2 regions of the Mesorhizobium sp. B2-5-4 genome follow, and region 2 is predicted to be linked to the other one. Evidence: riboswitches for the same ligand, from Rfam matches in the RefSeq annotation. Region 2 holds a riboswitch; the other holds the start of a gene.

Region 1 (4,408 bases), on a different contig from region 2:
GCTCGAGACCAGCCATCTTCTGACCGGATCGTTCCGCTGGCCGCAATATCTGCTCGCTCAGCTGACGATCTCGGCCACCTTCGTCCTGGTCTATCTGCTGGCCCGCGACATGCTCGGACAACGCCGCGCGCTGGCTGCCGTGCTTTTGATGCCATCGATATATTTCTTCGGCTGGCCGACGCCGCAATTCAATCACGACTATGCGCAGATGCCGTTCTGGGCCGCGATCTGCTGGCTGTTGTGGCGCGCCGGCCGCGCCGGCGGGCCAGGCTGGTGGCTGGCGCTCGGACTGGTGTCCGGCGTCGGGCTCTACGCCAAGTTCTCTACCGGACTGCTGCTTGCCTTCGGCGGCCTCTGGCTGCTGTACGAGCCGCGCGCGCGCAGCCGGCTGGCGACACCCTGGCCATGGCTTGGCCTGGCCGTTTTTCTCGCGGTCGCCGCGCCGCTGGCCGTCGCACTTTACCGCATGGATTTCCTGCCGCTGACCTATTTCGCCGGCCGCGACGCTTGGGTGACCGAACACCGTGCGCGCCTCTACTATATCGGCGTCCAGATCGCCGGGTTTTCCGGCTTTCTCCTGGTGTTGGCGCTATCAGGGCTCTTGCGGCGCTCACCAGCCCCGCAAGAGCCGGTCGAGCGCGGCACCCTCGTCTATCTCATATGGATGGGGCTTGGGCCCGCGGCGCTAGTCATGGTCGCCTCGCTGTTCACCGGCACCGGCGAGGCCTGGAGCGCGCCGATGTACAATCTTGTCGGTGTGGTCGCGCTGGCCTTTCTCGGTCACCGGCTCGCCGCCGTCGAGATGCGAAAGCTAGCGATCTGCGCCTTCATCTGCATCGTCACCATGTCGGGCGCATATGCGGCAATCCGCTGGACGGACTGCAATGTGCGCGGGCGCATGGACGCCGTCTGCTGGCCGGCGCAGCCGATCTCGGACGAGGCCGAGGCAATCTGGCACGCGGCGGCGCCCGGCCAGCTCGACATCGTCGGTGGCGACACCAATCTTGCTATGCTGGCGGGCCTCAATGCCGATGACAAGCCGTCGATCTTCACCGACCTCGATATGCGGTTCGCACCCTGGATCACGAGGCAGCGGTTGCGCGACCATGGCATGCTGATGATTTGGCGGGGTCATGGCGTGCCGCCACAGTTGCGGGCATGGTTGGACAACATCCCGGTCAAGACGGTTCTTTTCAACTGGTCGCGCGAGGCGCCGCCGGTAGCGATCAGTTTTGCCGCCATTCCGCCTGGTACGCGATATCTGCCGGTTGCCGCCAGCAGCCGGACCCGGCATCCGCGCGTCTAAGGCGGGCAGTGTCATGCGCCGGTTCGTTAGGGGGCGCCTTCCACCGGTATGACCGAATGGCCGCTCGTCTGACTGGACGAACCGGGCGACAATGCCCATTTATGGGGATATCCATATTTGTTGTCGCGCAATTCCCCGGGGAAAGCCGCTACACTTTTCCTGGGATTGCCTTGAGGAGACGTTACATGGCGACTTCGAGCGAACGTGCAGTGCTTGCCGGTGGCTGCTTCTGGGGCATGCAGGATCTGATCCGGCGCTTCCCGGGCGTCCTCGCCACCCGTGTCGGCTACAGCGGCGGCGACGTGCCGAACGCCACCTATCGCAATCATGGCACGCATGCCGAAGCCATCGAGATCACCTTCGATCCGGCGAAAATCAGCTTCCGCCAGCTTCTGGAATTCTTCTTCCAGATCCACGATCCGACGACGCGCAACCGCCAGGGCAACGATGTCGGCATGAGCTATCGCTCGGCAATCTACTACACCAGCGAGGAGCAGAAGCGTGTGGCGGAGGACGCCATCGCCGATGTCGATGCCTCCGGCCTGTGGCCCGGCAAGGTTGTCACCGAGCTCGCGCCGGTCGGTGCGTTCTGGGAGGCCGAGCCCGAGCACCAGGATTATCTGGAGAAATATCCCAACGGCTACACCTGCCATTTCATCAGGCCAGGCTGGAAACTGCCGGTTCGCGAAAAGGCAGTTTCATAAGTTTTTTTGGCGGCGGGCAGAATTTCTATAAATTCAACGCCAGAGCGGTTCACGGGCTTCGCGGAAGCAACTGACCGCTCTATCTCTTTGTTTTGACGCAAGTCCGGCCAGAAACCGCTTCACACTTTTCCTGCGATTGCGTCTGGTGAACAACCCCTCGGCATTGCGAAGGTTCCAGACAAATTTCCGAGCCGGGGCACCCGGTTGCGTCTGCGCTGGCGCAATGCTTTTGGTGCAGCTTGCTGAAAAAACAGCTTCCCCAACCGATCGAATGGTGCTTTAACGCCGCCATCCACAGGGGTGCTCCGTACGGTCGGGGCTGAGACGGGGGCGGCAAGCCCACAGACCCTAGAAGCTGATCTGGGTAATACCAGCGGAGCGAGGCGGGCGATGTTTTCAGGCGCACAGGTTTCCCTATATCCAATGGCCGACGATTTTGTCGGCGTCATCCTGGGCGCGCTCGGCGCGCTCGATCCGTACCGCGACAAGCTCAGGATCGAGACCGACGACATCTCGACCCTGCTGGTCGGGCCCCCCGAGGTGTTGTTCCCGGCGCTGCGCGACCTTTTCGTGGCTGCGTCCGGCAGCGGCAAGCATTGCGTGCTGTCGGCCACCATTTCGCGTGGCTGTCCAGGGGAGCCGGACGATCCAATCTGCCGCTCCAACACGTTCGGCGGACCCGCCGGGCCACTCGGACCACGCAAGCAAGCGGCCATCACCGCCGTGCGCTGCGCGCCCGCCACTGGCCAGCCAGCGGCGGCGCAGTTCTCGCTCTATGTGATGGGCACGGACGACCACATGGACGAGATCCATGGCTGCATCGATTTCCTGAAGCAGTCCGGCGTCTACGATCGCTCCAAGAATTTCTGCACCAAGCTGCGCGGCGATGCCGGCGCGATCTTCTCGGCGCTCGATGAAGCGTTCTGCCGCTTCGGGCCAGGCGCCGGCCACGTAACCCTCGACGTCACGGTTTCGGCCAACAGTCCCACTGCCGTCTGAACCGCTCGCGCCGAAGCGCGCGCGCCGTCAAGGTTATCCTCTCGTGGTTTCATCGTCATTCAACCCGCGTCAACTCGTGGGCTTCTTCGCCCAGGCAGCGCCGGCCGTGATAACGATCGGTCTGGTGCTCGTGGCCTGGGAACTCTACGCAAACCATTCCGGCATCAAGCCGACGGTTCTGCCGGCGCCCTCGCGCGTCTTCGAACAGGCGATGCTCAATCGTGACGCGCTGCTCGACAATGCCATTCCCACCATGCGCGCCACGCTGATCGGTTTTGCCTGTTCGCTCAGCGCCGCCTTCGCGCTGTCGATGCTGGTCGACTTCTTCCAGCCTTTGCGGCGCGCGCTGTTTCCCGTGTTTATCGTCAGCCAGACTTTGCCGCTGGTCGCCATTGCGCCATTGGTGGTGCTTTGGTTCGGTTTCGGGCTGACGCCCAAGATCATGCTGGTGGCGCTGGTCACCTTCTTCCCGATGCTGGTGGCCCTCGTACAGGGCTACGAGGCGACCGAGGTTGAGATTGGCCAGATGCTGCGCGCCATGGGAGCAGGGCGCTGGCGGGTCTTCATGCTGGCACGGTTGCCTTCGGCGCTGCCGTATTTCTTCGCGGGCCTCAGGATCTCCATCACCTACGCCGTCGTCGGCGCCATCTTCGCCGAATATGCGGGCGCGGCCAAAGGGCTGGGCATCTACATGCTCAACGCCAAGAACAATTTCCGTCCCGACCTGGTGCTCGCCGCCGTCGGCGTCAGCGCCGCGCTCACCCTCGTCCTGTTCGGGCTGACGGTGCTGCTGCAGCGTCTGGCCATGCCCTGGGAACAAGCCGCTGGCAGGCAAGCCGCCGGAAGAGGCCCGCAAGCATGAGCCGGCTCGAATTGCGGCATATGCGCAAGGTCTTTGGCGGGCTCGAAGTGCTCGCCGACATTTCACTGCGCGTGGATGCCGGCGAATTCGTCTCGATCCTTGGGCCTTCGGGTGCCGGCAAGTCGACGCTGTTCCAGCTTTTGACCGGCGCCGAGCATGGCGAGGGTGAGATGTTCTTCGACGGCGCGCCGCTCGACGATCACGGCAGGCATTTCGCCTTCATGCCGCAGCGCGACGCGCTGATGCCGTGGCGGCGCATCCTCGACAACACGACGCTGGGGCTCGAGGTGCAAGGCGTCAGCCGCAAGGCGGCACGGACGCGGGTCGCGCCGCTGTTTGCCGAGTTCGGGCTTGCCGGCTTCGAGCGGCATTTTCCAGCGCAGCTTTCGGGCGGCATGCGCCAGCGCGCGGCGCTGCTGCGCACTGTCGTGCAGGAACGCGACATGTTGCTGCTCGACGAGCCGTTCGGCGCGCTCGATGCACTGATCCGGGCGGCCATGCAGCGCTGGCTCGAACAGATGTGGCGGCATCATCGCT
Region 2 (4,408 bases):
GGAACCAGCCGGCGCCGATGACGATCGGCGGCACGACCAGCACAAACCCGGCGCCGGTATCGGTGGCATGTTCGAGCAGTGTCCTTGAGCCGGAGCGGCGGTTCAATGCCAGCGCCCTCCGCGCCATTGTGAGAGCCAGCGACAGCATCACCGAAAGCAACGCCGACAGGAACGCGAGCACGGCACTGGTCAGTGTCGCTTGCCGGACAGTGGCCTCACCGGCCAGCCGACCGAGATCGGCGCCCAATCCGGCCGCCACGGTTGCCGCCATGGGTCCCGCGACGAACAGCAGCGCCAGCCCGATGAGCAGGGCATTCAGCACGGCCTCAGTCCTGTTGACCAAGAGATAGCGGCGCGGCGCGACCGACAGGTTGGCGTCGCCGGCCACGTTGGCGCCAAGCCGGGTCAACGCCAGCACCACGACAAAGGTCAGCGCGATCTGCAACAATGTCAGCGCGACAGCCCTCGCGGGATCGAAATCGAAGCGCAATGCCTGATAGATGCCGACCTCCAGCGTCGTCCCGGCCGGTCCGCCGCCGAGCGTCAGCACGATGGTGAAGGATGTGATGCACAGCATGAAGACAAGTCCGGCGACACCGGGCAGCGCGGCACGCAGCGTCGGCCACTCGATCAGCCGGAATGCCGGCCGCGCGCCCATGCCGAGCTGGCTCGCCAGCCGCCACTGGTCGGAGGGAATGGTTTGCAGCGCCTCGAGGAGCAGGCGGGTGGCCAGCGGCAGATTGAAGAAGACATGCGCGACGAGAATGCCGGAGAGGCCGTAGATGCCCGGCCAACCCTGGCCGCCGACCCAGTTGGACAGACCGGCGAAATAGCCGGCTCGGCCGTAGAGCGCCAGTATGCCGAGCGCCGCGACGATCGCCGGCAGAGCCAGCGGCACGGCGAAGAGCTGCAGGATGAAGGCGCGGCCGGGGAAACGTGGATGCCGCGACAGCGCCCGCGCCACCAACAGGGCAGGCCCGACCGAGAGCAGCGTCGACAGGGCCGCCTGCCAGAGCGTGAAGCGCACGACACGGAAGAGGTAAGGATCGAAGGCGGCCCAGGCGCCGGAAAAATCGTGGGCGCCTTCGGCGAGCAGCCCGGCAAAAGCGCCGCCGATCAGCAGCGAGGTTGCGGCAAGCGCGACAATGCCGGCTGTGATGCGGGGGTCAGAGCGGGTTTGCACTGAGAACCAACGATCGACTTGGGAAACATTGTGTTCCTTGGCGGTCATCTCACGAGACTCGCCCACAAAATCTACTTGCTCATCACCGCCAGCCATTCGTCCACCCAGGCCTTGCGGTTGGCCGCGACTTCCTCCGGGCTGAACAGCAAGGTCTTGGTCGGCTTGACCAGTTTGTCGAAGGCAGGGTTGAGCGGCTTGCCGGTCTTGCCGGCCGGGAACATCCAGTTGGTCTCCGGGATGGTGTCCTGGAATTTCGGCCCGGTCATGAAAGCCATGAACTTGGCCGCCAGCGGGTTCTTGGCGCCTGTCGTGGTGATGCCGGCGACTTCGATCTGCAGGTACTCGCCCTCTTCGAAGGATGCCGCCTGGTAGCGCTCGGTGTTCTCGGCGACCATGTGGTAGGCCGGCGAGGTGGTGTAGGACAGCACCATCGGCGCCTCGCCCTTGGTGAACAGGCCATAGGCCTCGCTCCAGCCCGGCGTCACCGTCAGCACCTTGGCCTTGAGCTTGGCCCAGGCTTCCGGCGCCTTGTCGCCATAGACCGACTTCACCCACAACAGCAGGCCGAGACCGGGCGTCGACGTGCGCGGGTCCTGTATGACGATCTTGTCATTGGCACTGCCCTCGACCAGGTCCCTCAGGCTTTTCGGCGGCGTCTTCAGCTTTTCGGTATCGTAGACGACAGCGAAATATCCGTAGTCGAAGGGGACGAAAGTATCGTCGCTCCAGCCGCCCGGCACATTGACATCGCTCACCGCGCCGTGCGGCGCGAACAGGCCAGACGCCTTGGCATCGGCGGTGAGATTGGTGTCGAGGCCGAGCACGATATCGGCCTTGGTCGAAGCGCCTTCCAGCTTGACGCGGTTGAGCAGCGCCACGCCATCGGCGACCGAGACGAACTCGACATCGCAGCCACATTCGGCCTCGAATTCCTTCTTCACCACCGGGCCTGGACCCCAGTCGGCGGTGAAGCTCTCATAGGTGTAGACGGTGAGCTTGTCCTTGGCCAAAGCTGGTCCGGACAGGGTCACTACAGTGGCCGCGATGAGGGAATATAAAAGCGTGCGCATCGGCGCCTCCTTCGTTTGCGTTGAAAGGAATTGAGGCGTCGGATTGTCCGAAACGTCTAATCCCTCCGCCGGTACAAACCGGATCAGGTTCAGCGGGTTGGCGAGACTGCCTCTCAGCCGGCCCGCGAAAGTCGCGTCCGGCACCCCGTTAGAGCGTTTCGACACATAAGCCCGGCCGACGGGACACGCAAGTGGGAGTTTGCCGCCTTCCGTTTCCCGTGCCGGGCTGGTAAGGGCGACGGGATATGAGCACATTCACCATCCTGCTTGGCGGCGATCTCATTCGCACGCCCCGGCTTGACCGCCAGGTCGAAAGCTCGCGCGTCATCGCCGCCGACGCCGGCATCGGCCACGCGCGGATGCTGGCCCTTGTTCCGGAACTGTGGGTCGGCGATTTCGATTCCGTGCCGCCCGATCTGCCCGCCCACCTGGCCGCGGTGCCGCGGCAAACCTTCCCGGCGGAAAAGGACAAGACCGACGGCGAACTGGCGATCGCGGCAGCCCTTGAACGCGGGGCGACGCGCCTTGTGCTGGCGGGCGCCTTCGGCGGCAAGCGCGCCGACCACGCCTTCCTGCATCTGGCGCTTGGCCTGCGGCTGGCCGAGGCCGGAATGGATGTGTTTCTGACCAGCGGCGCCCAGGAAGGCGTTCCTTTGCTGCCCGGCACGGCCGGCTTCGATTATGCCGACGGCACGCTGTTCTCGATTCTCGGCTTCTCCGAACTCTCCGGCCTGACCGTCACCGGCGCCAAATGGCCGCTCGACAAGGTTGAGGTGGCGTTCGGTTCGTCGCTGACCATTTCCAACGAGGTCAAGTTCGGCAAGACCGGGGGCCGCCTCGACATCGCGCTTCGCCATGGCCGAGCCCTGCTGCTCGCCCATCCCTATCCTTTGCCTGAAAGCTGACATGGCCCCGCCTCTTCTCAATCTCGACGGGATAAAACTGACTTTTGGCGGCACACCGCTGCTCGACGGCGCCGCCTTGACCGCTTCGGCCGGCGACAAGATCGCGTTGGTCGGCCGCAACGGGTCCGGCAAGTCGACGCTGCTCAAAATCGCCGCCGGCGTGGTCGAGCCGCAGGACGGCGAGGTGTTCCGCCAGCCTTCGGCGACGGTGCGTTATCTCCCGCAAATGCCCGACATGGACGGGTTTGGCACCGTGCGGGCCTATGTCGAAGCCGGGCTCGGGCCAGCCGACGATCCCTACCGCGCCAGCTATCTGATGGAGCATCTCGGCCTGTCGGGCGAGGAACGGCCAGGAGACCTGTCCGGCGGCGAGGCCAGGCGCGCCGCCCTTGCCCGCGTCATGGCGCCGGAGCCCGACATTCTGCTTCTTGATGAGCCGACTAACCATCTTGATCTGTCGGTCATCGAATGGCTGGAAGAAGAGCTCGTCCGGACTTCCTCGGCGCTCATCGTCATTTCGCATGACCGCCGCTTCCTCGAACGCGTGTCGCGCGCCACCGTCTGGCTCGACCGTGGCCAGACCCGCAGGCTGGACAAGGGCTTTGGCCATTTCGAGGAATGGCGCGACCTGGTGCTGGAAGAGGAAGAGCGCGAGCAGCACAAGCTCGGCCGCCAGATCGTGCGAGAGGAGCACTGGCTGCGCTATGGCGTGACGGCGCGGCGCAAGCGCAACATGCGCCGATTGGGCGAACTGCAGACCATGCGCCAGCGCTTTCGCGGCCATCGCGGCGCCGAAGGGTCCGCGACCATGGTGGCAAGCGACGCCGCCGAATCCGGCAAGCTGGTGATCGAAGCCAAGAACATCGAGAAGAGCTTTGGTGATCTCACCGTGGTCAAGGGGTTCTCGACCCGCATCCAGCGCGGCGACCGCGTCGGTCTTGTCGGGCCGAACGGCGCCGGCAAGACGACACTTCTGAAGATGCTGACCGGCGAATTGGCGCCGGATGCCGGTTCGGTACGGCTCGGCACCAATCTGGAAATCGCCACGCTTGACCAGAAGCGCGAGGCGGTCGATCCGCAGGAGACGCTGGCGCAATATCTGACCGACGGGCGCGGCGAAAATCTCGTCATCAATGGCGAGCAGCGCCATGTCGTCTCCTACATGAAGGATTTCCTGTTCAAGCCGGAACAGGCCCGCACCCCTGTGCGTGAGCTTTCCGGTGGCGAGCGGGCGCGGCTGATCCTGGCGC

Evidence for each region. Region 2 has a riboswitch for thiamine pyrophosphate ahead of thiB (thiamine ABC transporter substrate binding subunit). Riboswitches for the same ligand answer to the same signal wherever they lie in the genome.
Region 1: it holds a riboswitch for thiamine pyrophosphate, as region 2 does, so the genes downstream of both, FJ492_RS19050 (YkoF family thiamine/hydroxymethylpyrimidine-binding protein) here and thiB (thiamine ABC transporter substrate binding subunit) in region 2, are expected to answer to the same signal.

The regions. Positions count from the first base shown of each region.
Region 1 is NZ_VFUR01000014.1:158,100-162,507, forward strand. It holds gene FJ492_RS19040 (glycosyltransferase family 39 protein) at 1-1,306, shown strand, start outside; gene msrA (peptide-methionine (S)-S-oxide reductase MsrA) at 1,492-2,010, shown strand; TPP riboswitch at 2,297-2,410, shown strand; gene FJ492_RS19050 (YkoF family thiamine/hydroxymethylpyrimidine-binding protein) at 2,401-3,009, shown strand; gene FJ492_RS19055 (ABC transporter permease) at 3,053-3,871, shown strand; gene FJ492_RS19060 (ABC transporter ATP-binding protein) at 3,868-4,408, shown strand, end outside.
Region 2 is NZ_VFUR01000005.1:33,816-38,223, forward strand. It holds gene thiP (thiamine/thiamine pyrophosphate ABC transporter permease) at 1-1,231, opposite strand, end outside; gene thiB (thiamine ABC transporter substrate binding subunit) at 1,255-2,253, opposite strand; TPP riboswitch at 2,297-2,411, opposite strand; gene FJ492_RS07755 (thiamine diphosphokinase) at 2,499-3,158, shown strand; gene FJ492_RS07760 (ABC-F family ATP-binding cassette domain-containing protein) at 3,160-4,408, shown strand, end outside.